2 linked regions of the Niveibacterium microcysteis genome follow. The protein of the gene in region 2 binds, or shares a complex with, the protein of the main gene of each other region. Links are inferred from orthologs where the notes say so. Each region holds a gene or a part of one and is shown on either strand. Other genes may lie near its edges.

The links.
Region 1: the proteins of nusB (region 2) and rpsJ are in contact, whole or in part, in a solved structure (PDB 3D3B), measured with the Escherichia coli proteins. The link is inferred for Niveibacterium microcysteis from one-to-one orthologs.

What each region holds. Positions count from the first base shown.
Region 1 is NZ_CP071060.1:726,205-733,562, forward strand. What follows is about bases 2,017-4,977. They hold rpsJ (30S ribosomal protein S10), read left to right. Parts: upstream 2,017-3,321; coding sequence 3,322-3,633; downstream 3,634-4,977. Other genes in these bases: fusA (elongation factor G), read left to right, coding at 2,017-2,034; tuf (elongation factor Tu), read left to right, coding at 2,060-3,250; rplC (50S ribosomal protein L3), read left to right, coding at 3,757-4,398; rplD (50S ribosomal protein L4), read left to right, coding at 4,410-4,977. Outside these bases: more of fusA, read left to right, coding at 1-2,016; more of rplD, read left to right, coding at 4,978-5,030; rplW (50S ribosomal protein L23), read left to right, coding at 5,027-5,335; rplB (50S ribosomal protein L2), read left to right, coding at 5,336-6,160; rpsS (30S ribosomal protein S19), read left to right, coding at 6,171-6,446; rplV (50S ribosomal protein L22), read left to right, coding at 6,456-6,785; rpsC (30S ribosomal protein S3), read left to right, coding at 6,795-7,358. UniProt on the Escherichia coli protein: Involved in the binding of tRNA to the ribosomes. Part of the processive rRNA transcription and antitermination complex (rrnTAC). The complex forms an RNA-chaperone ring around the RNA exit tunnel of RNA polymerase (RNAP).
Region 2 is NZ_CP071060.1:475,145-482,350, forward strand. Bases 2,370-5,178 are described here. They hold nusB (transcription antitermination factor NusB), read right to left. Parts: upstream 4,108-5,178; coding sequence 3,631-4,107; downstream 2,370-3,630. Other genes in these bases: JY500_RS02215 (type IV pilus twitching motility protein PilT), read right to left, coding at 2,370-2,900; JY500_RS02220 (GNAT family N-acetyltransferase), read right to left, coding at 3,062-3,634; ribH (6,7-dimethyl-8-ribityllumazine synthase), read right to left, coding at 4,104-4,577; ribBA (bifunctional 3,4-dihydroxy-2-butanone-4-phosphate synthase/GTP cyclohydrolase II), read right to left, coding at 4,623-5,178. Outside these bases: nosZ (TAT-dependent nitrous-oxide reductase), read left to right, coding at 1-1,155; JY500_RS02210 (hypothetical protein), read right to left, coding at 1,232-1,618; more of JY500_RS02215, read right to left, coding at 1,764-2,369; more of ribBA, read right to left, coding at 5,179-5,720; JY500_RS02240 (riboflavin synthase), read right to left, coding at 5,717-6,349; JY500_RS02245 (transporter substrate-binding domain-containing protein), read left to right, coding at 6,507-7,206. UniProt on the Escherichia coli protein: Part of the processive rRNA transcription and antitermination complex (rrnTAC). The complex forms an RNA-chaperone ring around the RNA exit tunnel of RNA polymerase (RNAP).

The sequences.
Region 1 (7,358 bases), 250 kb from region 2 along the record:
GCCGGCAAGACCACCACGACCGAGCGCATCCTGTTCTACACCGGTGTCAATCACAAGATCGGTGAAGTGCATGATGGCGCTGCCACCATGGACTGGATGGAGCAGGAGCAAGAGCGCGGCATCACGATTACGTCGGCCGCGACGACCTGTTTCTGGAAGGGCATGGACCTGTCTCTGCCCGAGCACCGCGTCAACATCATCGACACCCCGGGGCACGTCGACTTCACGATTGAAGTCGAGCGCTCGATGCGCGTGCTCGATGGCGCGTGCATGGTTTACTGCGCCGTTGGTGGCGTTCAGCCGCAGTCGGAAACCGTTTGGCGTCAGGCCAACAAGTACGGTGTTCCGCGTCTCGCCTTCGTGAACAAGATGGACCGCCAGGGTGCGGACTTCTTCAAGGTTCACGATCAGATGCGCGCGCGTCTGAAGGCCAACCCGATCCCCATCCAGGTGCCGATCGGTGCGGAAGACAACTTCCGTGGCGTCGTTGACCTGGTCAAGATGAAGGCCATCTGGTGGGATGACGCTTCGCAAGGCATGAAGTTCGAGTACGGCGAGATCCCGGCTGAACTGGCTGCCAAGTGCAAGGAATGGCGCGAGAAGATGGTCGAGGCTGCAGCCGAGGCATCGGAAGAGCTGATGAACAAGTACCTTGAAGAAGGTGACCTGTCTGAGGCCGATCTGAAGGCCGCACTGCGTGATCGCACCATCAAGGGCGAGATCGTCCCGATGCTGTGTGGCTCGGCGTTCAAGAACAAGGGCGTCCAGGCGATGCTCGACGCAGTCATCGACTACATGCCTTCGCCGGTCGACATCCCGCCGGTTGATGGTGAGAAGGAAGATGGCTCCGCCGACACCCGTCCGGCGACCGATGATGCGCCGTTCTCCGCGCTTGCATTCAAGCTGATGACCGACCCGTTCGTGGGTCAGCTGACCTTCTTCCGCGTCTATTCGGGCGTGGTGAAGTCGGGCGACACGATCTACAACCCGGTCAAGAGCAAGAAAGAGCGCATCGGTCGTATCGTGCAGATGCACGCGAACAACCGTGAAGAAATCGAAGAAGTTCGCGCCGGCGACATCGCTGCTGCGATCGGTCTGAAGGAAGTGACGACGGGTGACACCCTTTCCGATCTGGAAAAGGTGATCATGCTTGAGCGCATGGAATTCCCGGAGCCGGTGATTCACGTCGCCGTGGAGCCGAAGACCAAGGCTGACCAGGAAAAGATGGGCGTCGCGCTGAACCGCCTCGCGAAGGAAGATCCGTCCTTCCGTGTTCGCACGGACGAAGAGTCGGGTCAGACCATCATCTCCGGTATGGGCGAACTGCACCTCGAGATCATCGTCGACCGCATGAAGCGCGAGTTCGGTGTCGAGGCGAACGTGGGCGCCCCGCAGGTTGCCTACCGCGAAACGATCCGCGGCACCGTCGAGAATGCCGAAGGCAAGTTCGTCAAGCAGTCCGGCGGTCGTGGTCAGTATGGCCACGTTGTGCTCAAGATCGAGCCGAACGAGCCGGGCAAGGGCTACGAGTTCGTCGACGCGATCAAGGGTGGCGTCGTGCCGCGCGAGTACATCCCCGCGGTGGACAAGGGCCTGCAGGAAACGCTGCCGAACGGCGTGCTGGCTGGCTTCCCGGTGGTGGACGTCAAAGTGACGCTGCACTTCGGTTCGTACCACGATGTGGACTCGAACGAAAACGCGTTCAAGATGGCCGCCTCGATGGGCTTCAAGGATGGTATGCGCAAGGCCAATCCGGTGCTGCTTGAGCCGATGATGTCGGTTGAAGTGGAAACGCCGGAAGACTTCATGGGCAACGTCATGGGCGACCTTTCGGGGCGTCGTGGCATCGTCCAGGGCATGGACGACGTTGCGGGCATGAAGGTCATCAAGGCCGAAGTGCCGCTGGCCGAGATGTTTGGTTACTCGACCACGCTGCGCTCGCTGACCCAGGGTCGTGCGACCTACTCGATGGAGTTCAAGCACTACTCCGAAGCGCCGCGCAACGTCGCGGAAGCCATCATCAACAAGAAGTGATGCGTTGATCAATTAAGGACTAAAAATGGCCAAGGAAAAATTCGAGCGGACGAAACCGCACGTGAACGTCGGGACCATCGGTCACGTTGACCATGGCAAGACCACGCTGACCGCAGCAATCACGACCGTGCTGGCAGCCAAGTTCGGCGGCGCAGCGAAGGCGTACGACCAGATCGACGCGGCGCCGGAAGAAAAGGCGCGCGGTATCACGATCAACACCGCACACGTCGAGTACGAGACGGCTAACCGTCACTACGCGCACGTTGATTGCCCGGGTCACGCTGACTACGTCAAGAACATGATTACCGGTGCCGCCCAGATGGACGGCGCGATCCTGGTCTGCTCGGCCGCTGACGGCCCGATGCCGCAAACGCGTGAGCACATCCTGCTCGCCCGTCAGGTCGGCGTGCCGTACATCATCGTCTTCCTGAACAAGTGCGACATGGTCGACGACGCCGAGCTGCTCGAGCTCGTCGAAATGGAAGTGCGCGAGCTGCTCTCCAAGTACGAATTCCCCGGCGACGATGTGCCCATCGTCAAGGGTTCGGCCCTCAAGGCCCTCGAAGGCGACAAGGGCGAGCTCGGCGAAGGCGCCATCATGGCCCTGGCTGACGCACTCGACTCCTACATCCCGACTCCGGAGCGCGCGATCGACAAGCCGTTCCTGTTGCCGATCGAAGACGTCTTCTCGATCTCGGGTCGCGGTACCGTGGTGACCGGTCGCGTTGAGCGCGGTGTCGTCAAGGTCGGCGAAGAAATCGAAATCGTCGGTATCAAGCCGACGGTCAAGACCATCTGCACCGGCGTTGAAATGTTCCGCAAGCTGCTCGACCAAGGTCAAGCTGGCGACAACGTCGGCGTGCTGCTGCGCGGCACCAAGCGTGAAGACGTCGAGCGTGGTCAGGTTCTGGCCAAGCCGGGTTCGATCACGCCGCACACCCACTTCACCGGTGAAGTGTACGTGCTGTCGAAGGACGAAGGTGGTCGTCACACCCCGTTCTTCAACAACTACCGCCCGCAGTTCTACTTCCGTACCACCGACGTGACCGGTTCGATCGCGCTGCCGGAAGGCACCGAGATGGTCATGCCGGGCGACAACGTCTCGATCACCGTCAAGCTGATCGCCCCGATCGCCATGGAAGAAGGTCTGCGCTTCGCAATCCGCGAAGGTGGTCGTACCGTTGGTGCTGGCGTCGTCGCCAAGATCATCGAGTAATTGTTGTGCAGGGGCGCCCGAACGGGCGCCCTTTGTTCTTTGCGTTCTTTACCGCTCTTTAGGAATACATCATGCAAAGCCAAAAGATCCGCATCCGCCTGAAGGCATTCGACTATCGTCTGATCGATCAGTCCGCCCAGGAAATCGTTGAAACCGCGAAGCGCACCGGCGCAGTCGTGCGCGGCCCGGTTCCGCTGCCGACCCGCATCGAGCGTTACAACCTGCTGCGTTCGCCGCACGTTAACAAGACCTCGCGCGATCAGTTCGAAATCCGCACCCATCAGCGCCTCATGGACATCATCGACCCGACGGACAAGACGGTTGATGCGCTGATGAAGCTCGACCTGCCAGCAGGCGTCGACGTCGAGATCAAGCTGCAGTAATTTGAACCGCTTGCGTATTTTTTAAGCACGCGGTTATAATTTCGGATTCGCGCCCATCTGTTTGGGCGCGATTCGACTTTTTAGCGGTCCGGTCAATCGCAACCGGATTTTCAGGAGAACAACATGAGTCTAGGCCTTGTTGGTCGCAAGGTCGGCATGACTCGCGTCTTCGCTGAGGATGGTGTTTCCATCCCGGTGACGGTGCTTGACGTGTCGAACAACCGAGTGACCCAGATCAAGACGCCTGATGTCGACGGCTACGCCGCGATTCAGGTGACTTTCGGCAAGCGCCGTGCAAGTCGCGTTAACAAAGCGGCTGCCGGTCATCTCGCCAAAGCCGGTGTCGAAGCCGGTCACGTCCTGAAGGAATTTCGACTCGCTGACGAACAGCTCGCCTCGTACAAGGCTGGCGATGTCATCAGCGTCGAAATCTTCACCGTCGGCCAGAAGGTCGATGTGACGGGCGTGTCCATCGGTAAGGGCTTCGCTGGCACCATCAAGCGTCACAACTTCGGTTCGCAGCGCGCAACCCACGGTAACTCGCGTAGCCATAACGTGCCGGGTTCCATTGGTATGGCGCAGGATCCGGGTCGTGTTTTCCCGGGTAAGCGCATGTCGGGTCATCTGGGTGCTGTCCGTGCGACGGTCCAGAGTCTCGAAGTGGTGCGTGTGGATGCTGAGCGCGGCCTGCTGCTCGTGAAGGGCGCAGTGCCCGGTCACGACGGTGGTGACGTCGTGGTGCGTCCGGCTGTCAAGGCCAAGTGAGCGGGGGCGAGATGGAACTGAAGCTGATTAATGAGCAGGGCCAGGCTTCGTCGACCGTTCAGGCATCCGATGCTTTGTTCGGCCGCGAATACAACGAGGCGCTGGTGCACCAGGTCGTGGTGGCCTACCAGGCAAACGCCCGTTCTGGCAATCGTGCGCAATTGACCCGCGCTGAGGTCAAGCACACGACGAAAAAGCCGTGGCGTCAAAAGGGTACCGGTCGCGCGCGTTCTGGTTCGACTTCCAGCCCGCTGTGGCGTGGGGGCGGTCGCACCTTCCCGAATAGCCCGGACGAGAACTTCACGCAGAAGCTGAACCGCAAGATGTATCGCGCCGGCATGGCGTCGATTCTCTCGCAGCTGGCCCGTGAAGACCGTTTGGTGGTGATTGATGGTTTCGGTATCGAAGCCCCGAAGACCAAGCTTCTGGTTCAGAAGCTCAAGGGTATGGGCCTGGATTCCGCGCTGGTGATCACCGACAACCTGGACGAGAACCTCCTGCTGTCCTCGCGCAACCTGCACGATGTGCTGGTGCTCGGCGTGCAGGAAACCGATCCGGTTTCGCTGATCCGCTTCCCGAAGGTGATCGTCACCAAGGCAGCGGTCGCCAAGATGGAGGAGATGTGGCAATGAGCTTCTCTCAAGAACGTCTGTACCAGGTTCTGCTCGCGCCGCAGATCTCCGAAAAGGCGACTTATGTCGCGGAGAAGAACGAGCAGGTGATTTTCAAGGTGGCATCTGACGCCACCAAGCCCGAGATCAAGGCTGCTGTCGAGCTCCTCTTCAAGGTTGAAGTGGATTCGGTGCAGGTCGCGAACGTCAAGGGCAAGGTCAAGCGTTTTGGTCGCACGACGGGTCGCCGCAAGGGCTGGAAAAAAGCCTTTGTGTGTCTGAAGGCCGGTCAGGAGATCAACTTCGTTGAAGGGGGGGCCGCTTAAATGCTGGTCAAGGTCAAGCCGACATCCGCGGGTCGCCGCGGCGTCGTCAAAGTGGTCAACCCGAATCTGCACAAGGGCAAGCCGTTCGCCGGTCTGGTCGAAAAGCAGACGAAGAACGCTGGCCGCAATGCGCATGGTCGCGTCACGGTGCGCCACCAGGGTGGTGGTCACAAGCAGCACTACCGCGTTGTCGATTTCAAGCGCAACAAGGATGGCATCCCGGCAAAGGTCGAGCGTATCGAATACGACCCGAACCGTACCGCCCACATCGCGCTGCTGTGCTATGCCGATGGCGAGCGCCGCTACATCATCGCTCCGCGTGGTCTGGAAGTCGGTCAAGTGATCGTTTCCGGGTCCGAGGCGCCGATCAAGTCGGGTAACGCTCTGCCGATTCGGAATATTCCGGTTGGTACGACGATCCACTGCATCGAGATGCTCCCGGGCAAGGGTGCCCAGCTGGCTCGCGCCGCTGGTACTTCGGTCCAGCTGCTCGCTCGCGAAGGTAGCTACGCTCAGCTGCGTCTGCGTTCCGGTGAAATCCGCCGGGTGCACATCGAGTGTCGCGCGACGATCGGTGAAGTCGGCAACGAAGAGAACAGCCTCCGCAAGATCGGTAAGGCTGGTGCTCAGCGTTGGCGTGGCATCCGTCCGACGGTGCGTGGTACCGCGATGAACCCGATCGATCACCCGCATGGTGGTGGTGAAGGTAAGACCGGTGAGGGTCGCGTGCCTGTCAGCCCGTGGGGTACCCCGGCCAAGGGTTACCGTACTCGCTCGAACAAGCGCACGGACACCATGATTGTCCAGCGTCGGCACAAGCGCTAAGAGGTAAGAAATGGCTCGTTCTATCAAGAAAGGCCCCTTCGTCGATGCGCACCTTCTCAAGAAGGTCGATGCCGTTCGGGGTTCCAATGACAAGCGTCCGATCAAGACCTGGTCGCGTCGTTCGACCGTGCTGCCCGAATTTGTCGGCTTCACGATCGCGGTGCACAACGGTCGTCAGCATATTCCGGTGTATGTCACCGAGAACATGGTCGGTCACAAGCTCGGCGAATTTGCGCTGACCCGTACGTTCAAGGGTCACGCCGCCAGCAAGAAGGCGAAGAAGTAAGGAGCGACGATGGAAACCAAAGCAATTCTGCGCGGCGTCCGTCTCTCCGCCCAAAAGGGTCGGCTGGTGGCTGACCTGGTGCGCGGCAAGAAAGTCGACCAAGCCCTGAATACTCTGACGTTCTGCCCGAAGAAGGGCGCCAAGATCGTCAAGAAGGTGCTCGAGTCGGCGATCGCGAATGCGGAGCATAACGACGGCGCTGATATCGACACTCTCAAGGTGACGAGCATCTACGTCGAACAGGGTACGTCGCTCAAGCGCTTCACGGCGCGTGCAAAGGGACGCGGTAACCGCATCCTCAAGCCGACTTGCCACATCTACGTGACTGTCGGCGAGTAAGGAGCACACATGGGACAGAAGATTCATCCGACTGGCTTCCGCCTCTCGGTGACGCGTAACTGGACTTCGCGCTGGTTCGCAAACAGCCAGAACTTCTCGGGGATGCTTCTCGAGGACCTGCAGGTTCGCGAGCATCTGAAGAAGAAGCTGGGTCACGCTTCGGTTGGCCGTGTGCTGATCGAGCGTCCGGCGAAAACCGCCCGTATCACCGTTTACAGCGCCCGTCCGGGCGTTGTGATCGGCAAGAAGGGCGAGGATATCGAGCAGCTGAAGGCTGATCTGCAGAAGATCCTGAAGGTGCCTGTACACGTCAGCATCGAAGAGATCCGCAAGCCGGAAGTCGACGCCAAGCTGATCGCCGACTCGATCGCGCAGCAGCTTGAAAAGCGGATCATGTTCCGCCGCGCGATGAAGCGTGCGATGCAAAACGCCATGCGTCTGGGTGCCCAGGGCATCAAGATCATGAGCTCGGGCCGTCTGAACGGTGCCGAAATTGCACGTACCGAGTGGTATCGCGAAGGTCGTGTGCCGCTGCATACGCTGCGCGCCGATATCGACTACGGCACCTCGGAA
Region 2 (7,206 bases):
GACGGCGCTTTTGCGGCGACCAACCAGTACAACACCGAGATGGGCGTGCACTACCAGGACATGATGTCCGCCGAGAAGGACGCCTGCCTGTTCTTCCACGTTGCGCGCATCGAGGAAGCAGTCAAGGCGGGCAAGTTCAAGACCTACGGCGACAGCAAGGTGCCTGTGGTCGACGGCACCAAGGAAGCCAACAAGGATCCGAAGACCGCGCTGACCGCGTATGTGCCGGTGCCGAAGAACCCGCACGGCGTGAATGCTTCGCCCGATGGCAAGTACTTCATCTGCGCCGGCAAGCTCTCGCCGACGACGACCACGATCGAAATCGCCAAGATGCACGAGTGGTTCGACGGCAAGCTCGACGACATCAAGAAGACCATCGTCGCCGAAGTGGAAGTCGGCCTCGGCCCGCTGCACACCGCCTTCGACGGTCGCGGCAATGCCTACACCACGCTGTTCCTCGACTCGCAGGTCGTGAAGTGGAACATCGACGCGGCGATCAAGTTCTACGCTGGCGACAAGAACAGCAAGTATGTGGTTGACCGCATCGATGTGCACTACCAGCCAGGTCACATCAACGCCTCGATGTCCGAGACCAAGGAAGCGGACGGCAAGTACCTCAACGTCGGCTGCAAGTTCTCGAAGGATCGCTTCCTGCCGGTCGGCCCGCTGCACCCCGAGAACGAACAGATCATCGACATCTCGGGCGAGAAGATGCGCCTGCTGCGCGACGACCCGGTCTGGCCGGAGCCGCACGACTTCATCATCGTCAAGCGCGACATCATCAAGACCAAGCAGGTCTTCCAGCTCGACGACTTCCCGCTCGCGACCAAGAAGGCCGAAGACTCCGGCGTGGAGCGCAAGGGCAACAAGGTCACGGTGCGCATCGCGTCCTACGCGCCGCAGTACCAGTTGCAGGAGTTCAAGCTGAAGAAGGGCGACGAGGTCACGATCATCCTGACCAACCTCGACAACGTGGAAGACCTGACGCACGGCTTTGGCATCCCGAAGTACGACGTTCAGTTCATCGTGAACCCGCAGGAAACCAAGTCGGTCACCTTCAAGGCGGACAAGGTCGGCGTGTTCTGGATCTACTGCACGCACTTCTGCCACGCGCTGCACCTGGAGATGCGCTCGCGCATGATCGTGGAAGCCTGATCGAACGCACCGCCTCCGAGGTGGCGGCAAGAGAGTTGGGGAGCGCGCGTGCGCTCCCCTTTTTTATGCCGATTCGTCAGCAGGCATAACTCTCGACGAACTGGTCCGGCGCCCGGGCTGCGCAGCTGACATGGGCCGCCTGTACGGAAAACTGCGAACCGGAGATCAAGCGGAACTCCGCAACGATCGAGCCGGATGCGTCGAGCGGTAGTTCGAAACGTGTTTGCCGCACAGCGCCAACCGACAGGCTCCCGTCAGCCAACCCTCCGATGCAGCGTTCAGGCGCACCAGTCCAGTGGGCGTTCGAAAAGTGCATCATGAGCTTGCCGGCGTAGCCGGGCACGCGGGTGCCGCCCGGCGCGACCGCGTGCAGATGTGCGGCCGAAAAATGTACCTTGAGCTCGCTGCCGTCCGCCTCGATGCGTTCGATCTCTGAACTGTAGAACTCGAATTCGAATTGCATGCGACGCGCTCCAATCCGCCGAACTTCGATGCGGTGAATAATGCCCCGTATTGTCGGGGGCCGCGAGTCGGCCGGCCTTCCGGCACTTCGCAAAAGAAAAACGGCGAGCAAGCGCCCGCCGTCTCGTTCGTTGCCTGCGAAGCAATCAGCGTTCGAATAGCTCGTGGAAGCGCGCCAGGTCGGTGGTTGCCTTGCGGGCGTCGGCGAGACCGACGCGTTTGGCTTTCAGCAGGATCTGCAGGTCGGAGTTCATCGTGTGCGAGCGGGAGTCCGGCACCGCGTTGAGCTTGTCGAGCAAGGGGCGGATGCCGCCGACGTTGCGCGATGCGATCAGCGCCTGCGCTTCGGCGTTGGGCGTCAGGCATTCGGTGGCGAGGTAGTAGGAGTCGCCCTTCAGTGACGGAATCAGCGCCTGGCAGATCACGCTGCGCAGCGAGCTGGCCAGCGTCTGCGCCTGGGTTTCGGTGTTGCCGAGCAGGCGCAGCATCTTCTGCAGGCCCAGCTCGGTGGTCTTCGCGTGCAGCGTAGCAAACACCAGCGGGCCGGATTCCGACAAGGCGAGCGCTTCCTGCGCCGTTTGCGCGTCACGGATCTCGCCAATCAGGATGACGTCGGGGCGTTCGCGCAGTGCATCGAGGGCGCCCAGGTAGTAGCTGCCAACGTCGCCGTCTTCGCCCACTTCGCGTTGTGTGATGATGCAACGGCGCTGCGGGATCAGGGTTTCGACCGGGTCTTCGATCGTGATGATGTGGCCCGAGCGGGTCTTGTTGATCTCGTCGAGCAGCGAGGCGATCGTCGTCGATTTGCCTTGGCAGGTGTCGCCAATGAACAGCACGAGGCCGCTGTTGAGCTTGACCAGCTCCTGGATCGACGGGCGCAGACCGAGGTCTTCCATCGGCATCGGCTCGGTCGGGAAACGGCGAATCACGCAGCCTAGGCGCTTGCGGCCCTGGAAGGTGAAGCAGTTAGCGCGGATGCGGGCGCTGTAGAGGTCCTTCGAGCGATCGAAGGCGCGCTCCATGATGCGCTCTTCCCAGTTCGGTTCGATGACCTTGAAGAACTCCTCCAGATCCTCGCCGGTTACCGGCGTGTCGCAGGCAGCCACCAGGCGCTTGGGCTGGCGCAGCATCACCGGGCTGTTCTGGTGAATGATGATGTCGCTGAACACGATGTTCGAGTTGAGCAGGTGCAGGATCTGCTCAACCAGCGTACCGAGGGCGGGGTAGCCCGCATTCTCGGCCGGGGACAGCGTCTCGATCATCGAGTAGTTCTGGAATTCCATTCAGGCTCCCTGCGCAAGCATTTTGTTCGTGCGGGCGTGACTATATACCGCTGTGCGCCGATTTCTACGGGCGCGCCGACAGGCGGCCAGCAGATCGATGGCTGTACGTAATTTCAGTATTCTAGCTGTTTACTGATTTGCGCCGGAATGGGGGCGGCGCTTCAGGCGATACGCACGTAAACCGCTGCCTCGCCGGCGTCGCCGCCGTGTTCCGGAGTGTTCTGCGGTCGCAGGTGTTCCAGCACAAAGCCGCAACGCTCTGCCAGCGCGCGGCTGCGGAGGTTGCGTGCGTTGGTGACGATTTCCAGTCGGCGAGCATGGAGCGTGTGCAAGGCCAGGTCGCGGATCGCGCTGACTGCTTCGCTTAGGTAGCCGTGGCCAAGGCTTGGCGTATGCCCCCAATAGCCGATCTCGAACCGTCGCGCGAGCCAATCAAAGCGGTGAAGGCCGCAGGCACCGACAAGGCGATCCTCGGTACGGTGCCGGATCAGGAAAGTGAAGTCTTCGCGCAGGACGAACTGGGCTTCGGCGCGCCGGCAGAAGGTTTCGAAGCTCTCCAGCGTTGGCTCCGGCACTGCCCACGGCAGGTTTGCCGGCCACTGGCGCAGCGCCACCAACGAGTCGCACACCGCTTCCATGACGGCCGCGCCGTCGCCCGCGCGGGGCGGGCGCAGCGTGAGGCGCGCCGTGTCGATCTGCCCGGGCATGTCGAGCAGAACCGGCGCGCGGCTCACTTGCGTGGCGCGCCCTTCTTGGCGTGTTCCACTTCCACCGCGCGCAGCCGCGCCGCGCACTTGTCCAGCACGCCATTCACGAAGCGGTGCCCTTCGGTGCCGCCGAAGTTCTTTGCCAGCTCGATGGCTTCGTTGAGGATCACGCGATACGGCGTTTCGGGGCAGTGCTTCAGTTCGTACACGCCGAGCAGCACGATTGCGCGTTCGATCGGCGAGAGTTCCCCGATCGGGCGATCGATGTGCGGCACGAACTCGGCTTCAAGTTCGCTGGCGTGCTCGGTCGCGCCGGTCAGCAACGCGCGCAGCAGGATGCGGTCGGAGCGCACCCAGTCGCCCGCGGTTTCTTCCGAGATCTCAAGGTGTTCCTCGATCATCGGAACCGAATTGCCGGTCAGCTGCCACTGGTACAGGCCTTGCAGCACCAGTTCGCGCGCCAGGCGGCGCGGCGTTTTGTTCGGGGTTGGGGTGTTCATGCGCGGAGTGCCTTTTGCAGGTTGGCCATCTCGATCGCCGCCTGAGCGGCCTCGGTGCCTTTTTGATGCATGCGGAATTCGGCCTGGTTGTCATCCTCGGTCGTCAGCACGCCGTTCGCGATCGGGATGCTCTCGTCGAGCGTGACGCGGGTGATGCCGGCGCCCTGTTCGTTCGACACCAGTTCGAAGTGGTAGGTCTCGCCGCGGATTACCGCGCCGAGCGCGATCAGGGCATCGAAACGGCCCGATCGTGCCATCGTCTGCAGCGCCAGGGGGATCTCGAGTGCGCCCGGCACGGTGGCGATCTGGATCGCATCGTGGGCAACACCGCGGTTGATCAGTTCAGTGGTCGCGGCCGACAGCAGGCCTTCGCATACGTACTGGTTGAAACGGCTCATCACGATGCCGACACGCAGGCCGGCGCCGTTGAGGTCGGGGGTGATCTCGGCAATCTTCTCGAAGCGGGGCATGTCAGTCCTTGTAGGCGCCATGCGGGCGCCGTGCGATGTTTGGGGTCAGGCGGTCGGCGCGTCGTAACCGGTGATTTCGAGGCCGAAGCCGGTCATGCTGGGGATCTTGCGCGGGCTTGCGAGCACGCGCATCTTGCCGACGCCGAGGTTGCGCAGGATCTGCGCGCCGATACCGAAAATCCGCGGGTCCCATTTCAGCGCCGGGCGGCGGTTGCTGTCCGGCGTGAGCTTGGCGATCAGTTCTTCGCCGCTTTCGGGCCTGCGCAGCAGAATCAGCACGCCGTTACCGTGCGCGGCAATCCGGCGCAGCGAATCGTCAATGCCAAAGCTGTGGTGACTGCCGGCGGGGTCGAGAAAGTCCAGCACCGAAACCGGCTCATGCACCCGCACCAGCGCCTCGGTGTCGGGGCGCACGTCACCACGCGACAGCGCCAGATGCACATCGCCCGATACCCGGTCAGCGAAAGCACAGAGTTGGAACGGCCCGTGCGCGGTGTCCACGGTCTTTTCGGTGACGCGCTCGATCAGCACCTCGGCCTGGGCGCGATACTCGATCAGATCGCGGATTGCGCCGATCTTCAGGTCGTGTTCCTTCGCGAATTCCAGCAGATCCGGCAGGCGCGCCATCGTGCCGTCGTCCTTGAGAATCTCGCAGATCACCGCCGCAGGCTCGCAACCGGCCAACTGTGCGAGATCGCAACCGGCTTCGGTGTGGCCGGCACGCACCAGCACACCGCCGGGCTGTGCCATCAGCGGGAAGATGTGGCCCGGCTGCACGATCGAATCCGGCGTTGCGTTTCGGGCGACGGCTGCCTGCACGGTGACCGCACGGTCCTGCGCGGAGATGCCCGTCGTCACCCCTTCGGCCGCCTCGATCGAGGTGGTGAAGGCGGTGGAAAAGGGCGAGCGGTTGTCCTTTACCATCAAGCCCAGCCCCAACTGCTTGCAGCGCTGTTGCGTGAGCGTCAGGCAGATCAGGCCGCGGCCATGCTTGGCCATGAAGTTGATCGCTTCAGGCGTGACATGTTCGGCGGCAAGAACCAGGTCGCCCTCGTTTTCGCGATCCTCTTCATCCACCAGCACCACCATCTTGCCGGCGCGGATGTCTTCGATGATTGCGGTAATCGGTGCCAGTACGCTCATGACTGCCCTCCGCCGGTCTGCATGTCGGAGGCTGACGCTTCTTTTTCCCAGGCCAGCATGCGCTCGACGTGGCGGGCGATCAGGTCGACTTCGAGGTTCACCTTGGTTCCTGGCGTGAGGCGCTTGAGGGTCGTGACTTCAACCGTGTGCGGGATCAGGTTGATCGAGAAATCCGTGCCTTCGATGCGGTTCACCGTGAGGCTCACACCATCCACCGTGATCGATCCTTTGCGGGCGATGTAGCCGGCCAATGCGCGCGGGGCACGGATCACCAGCTCGTGGCTCTCGCCGATCGGCGCGAACTTCAGCACTTCGCCGACGCCATCGACGTGGCCGCTGACAAGGTGGCCACCGATTCGGTCGGCCAGACGCAGCGCCTTCTCGAGGTTCACCTCGCCCGGCTCGGCGAGCCCGACGGTGCAGGCCAGCGTTTCGGCCGACACGTCAAACTGCATCCGCTGGCCTTCCTTCGCGATCACGGTAAGGCAGACGCCGTTGTGGGCGATCGAATCACCGAGCGCCACATCGGAAAGATCCCAGTTGCCAACATCGGTGGTCAGGCGGACGCCTTGGTCGAGCGGGGTCACCGCAACGATGCGGCCGGTTGCGGCCACGATTCCGGAGAACATGCTTCGCTCCGCTTGGAAAAACCGCAATTCTAGCCGATCCGCCGGGGCCGGCACCGATCGCGGCAGGTGGCGCGCGCTGAAGCGGCGCCGGGCTTCCCTCCCAATCTTGCGAACTGTGCCGCGGGTAGCCGGGCCGGCGCGCCGCTATCATCGCGCCATGTCCCCCATCCGCCCCTCGTTTGTCGCCGTTGCAGCCTGGGCTGCGCGTGTGTGCGCTGCCGTGCTCGTTCTCTCGACCCAACCCGCCGGTGCCGCACCGGTTGAAGCCACGCCGTCCGAGCGTGCATGGCTGGCTACGCATCCGGTGATCCGGGTCGGTGTCGCGCGCCAGGACTGGGCGCCGATCGAACAGTTCAGCGCAGAGGGGCGCTACATCGGTATGTCGGCCGACATGCTCGAGCTGATTGCGCGGCGTATCGGCGCGACTTACGAAATTCGTGTCGAACGCGACGCCGCGGCGCTGTTTGCCAAAGTGCGTGCCGGCGAGATTGACGTGGTGCCGTCGATCGGTCGCACCGGCGAGCGCGAGCGCTTCATGGACTTCACGCAGTCCTACCTCGACACGCCGGTCGTCATGATCGCCCGGCGCGATACCAGTGGCCTGTCGCCGGACGCAACGCTGGAAGGGCGCACCGTGGCGGTCGAGGAGGGCTATGCCGCGGCCGAGCTGGTGCCACAGCGCTACCCGCGCGCAAAGTTACTCAGGGTGCCGACGACGGCGGATGCGCTGCGCGCGGTATCCGAAGCGCGTGCCGACGCTTATTTCGGCGCGCTCGCACCGGCCGAGTATCAGGTCGAACGCGGCTTGCTTTCCAACCTCTCGGTACGCGGCCCGGTACCGATCGATTCCGGCCTGC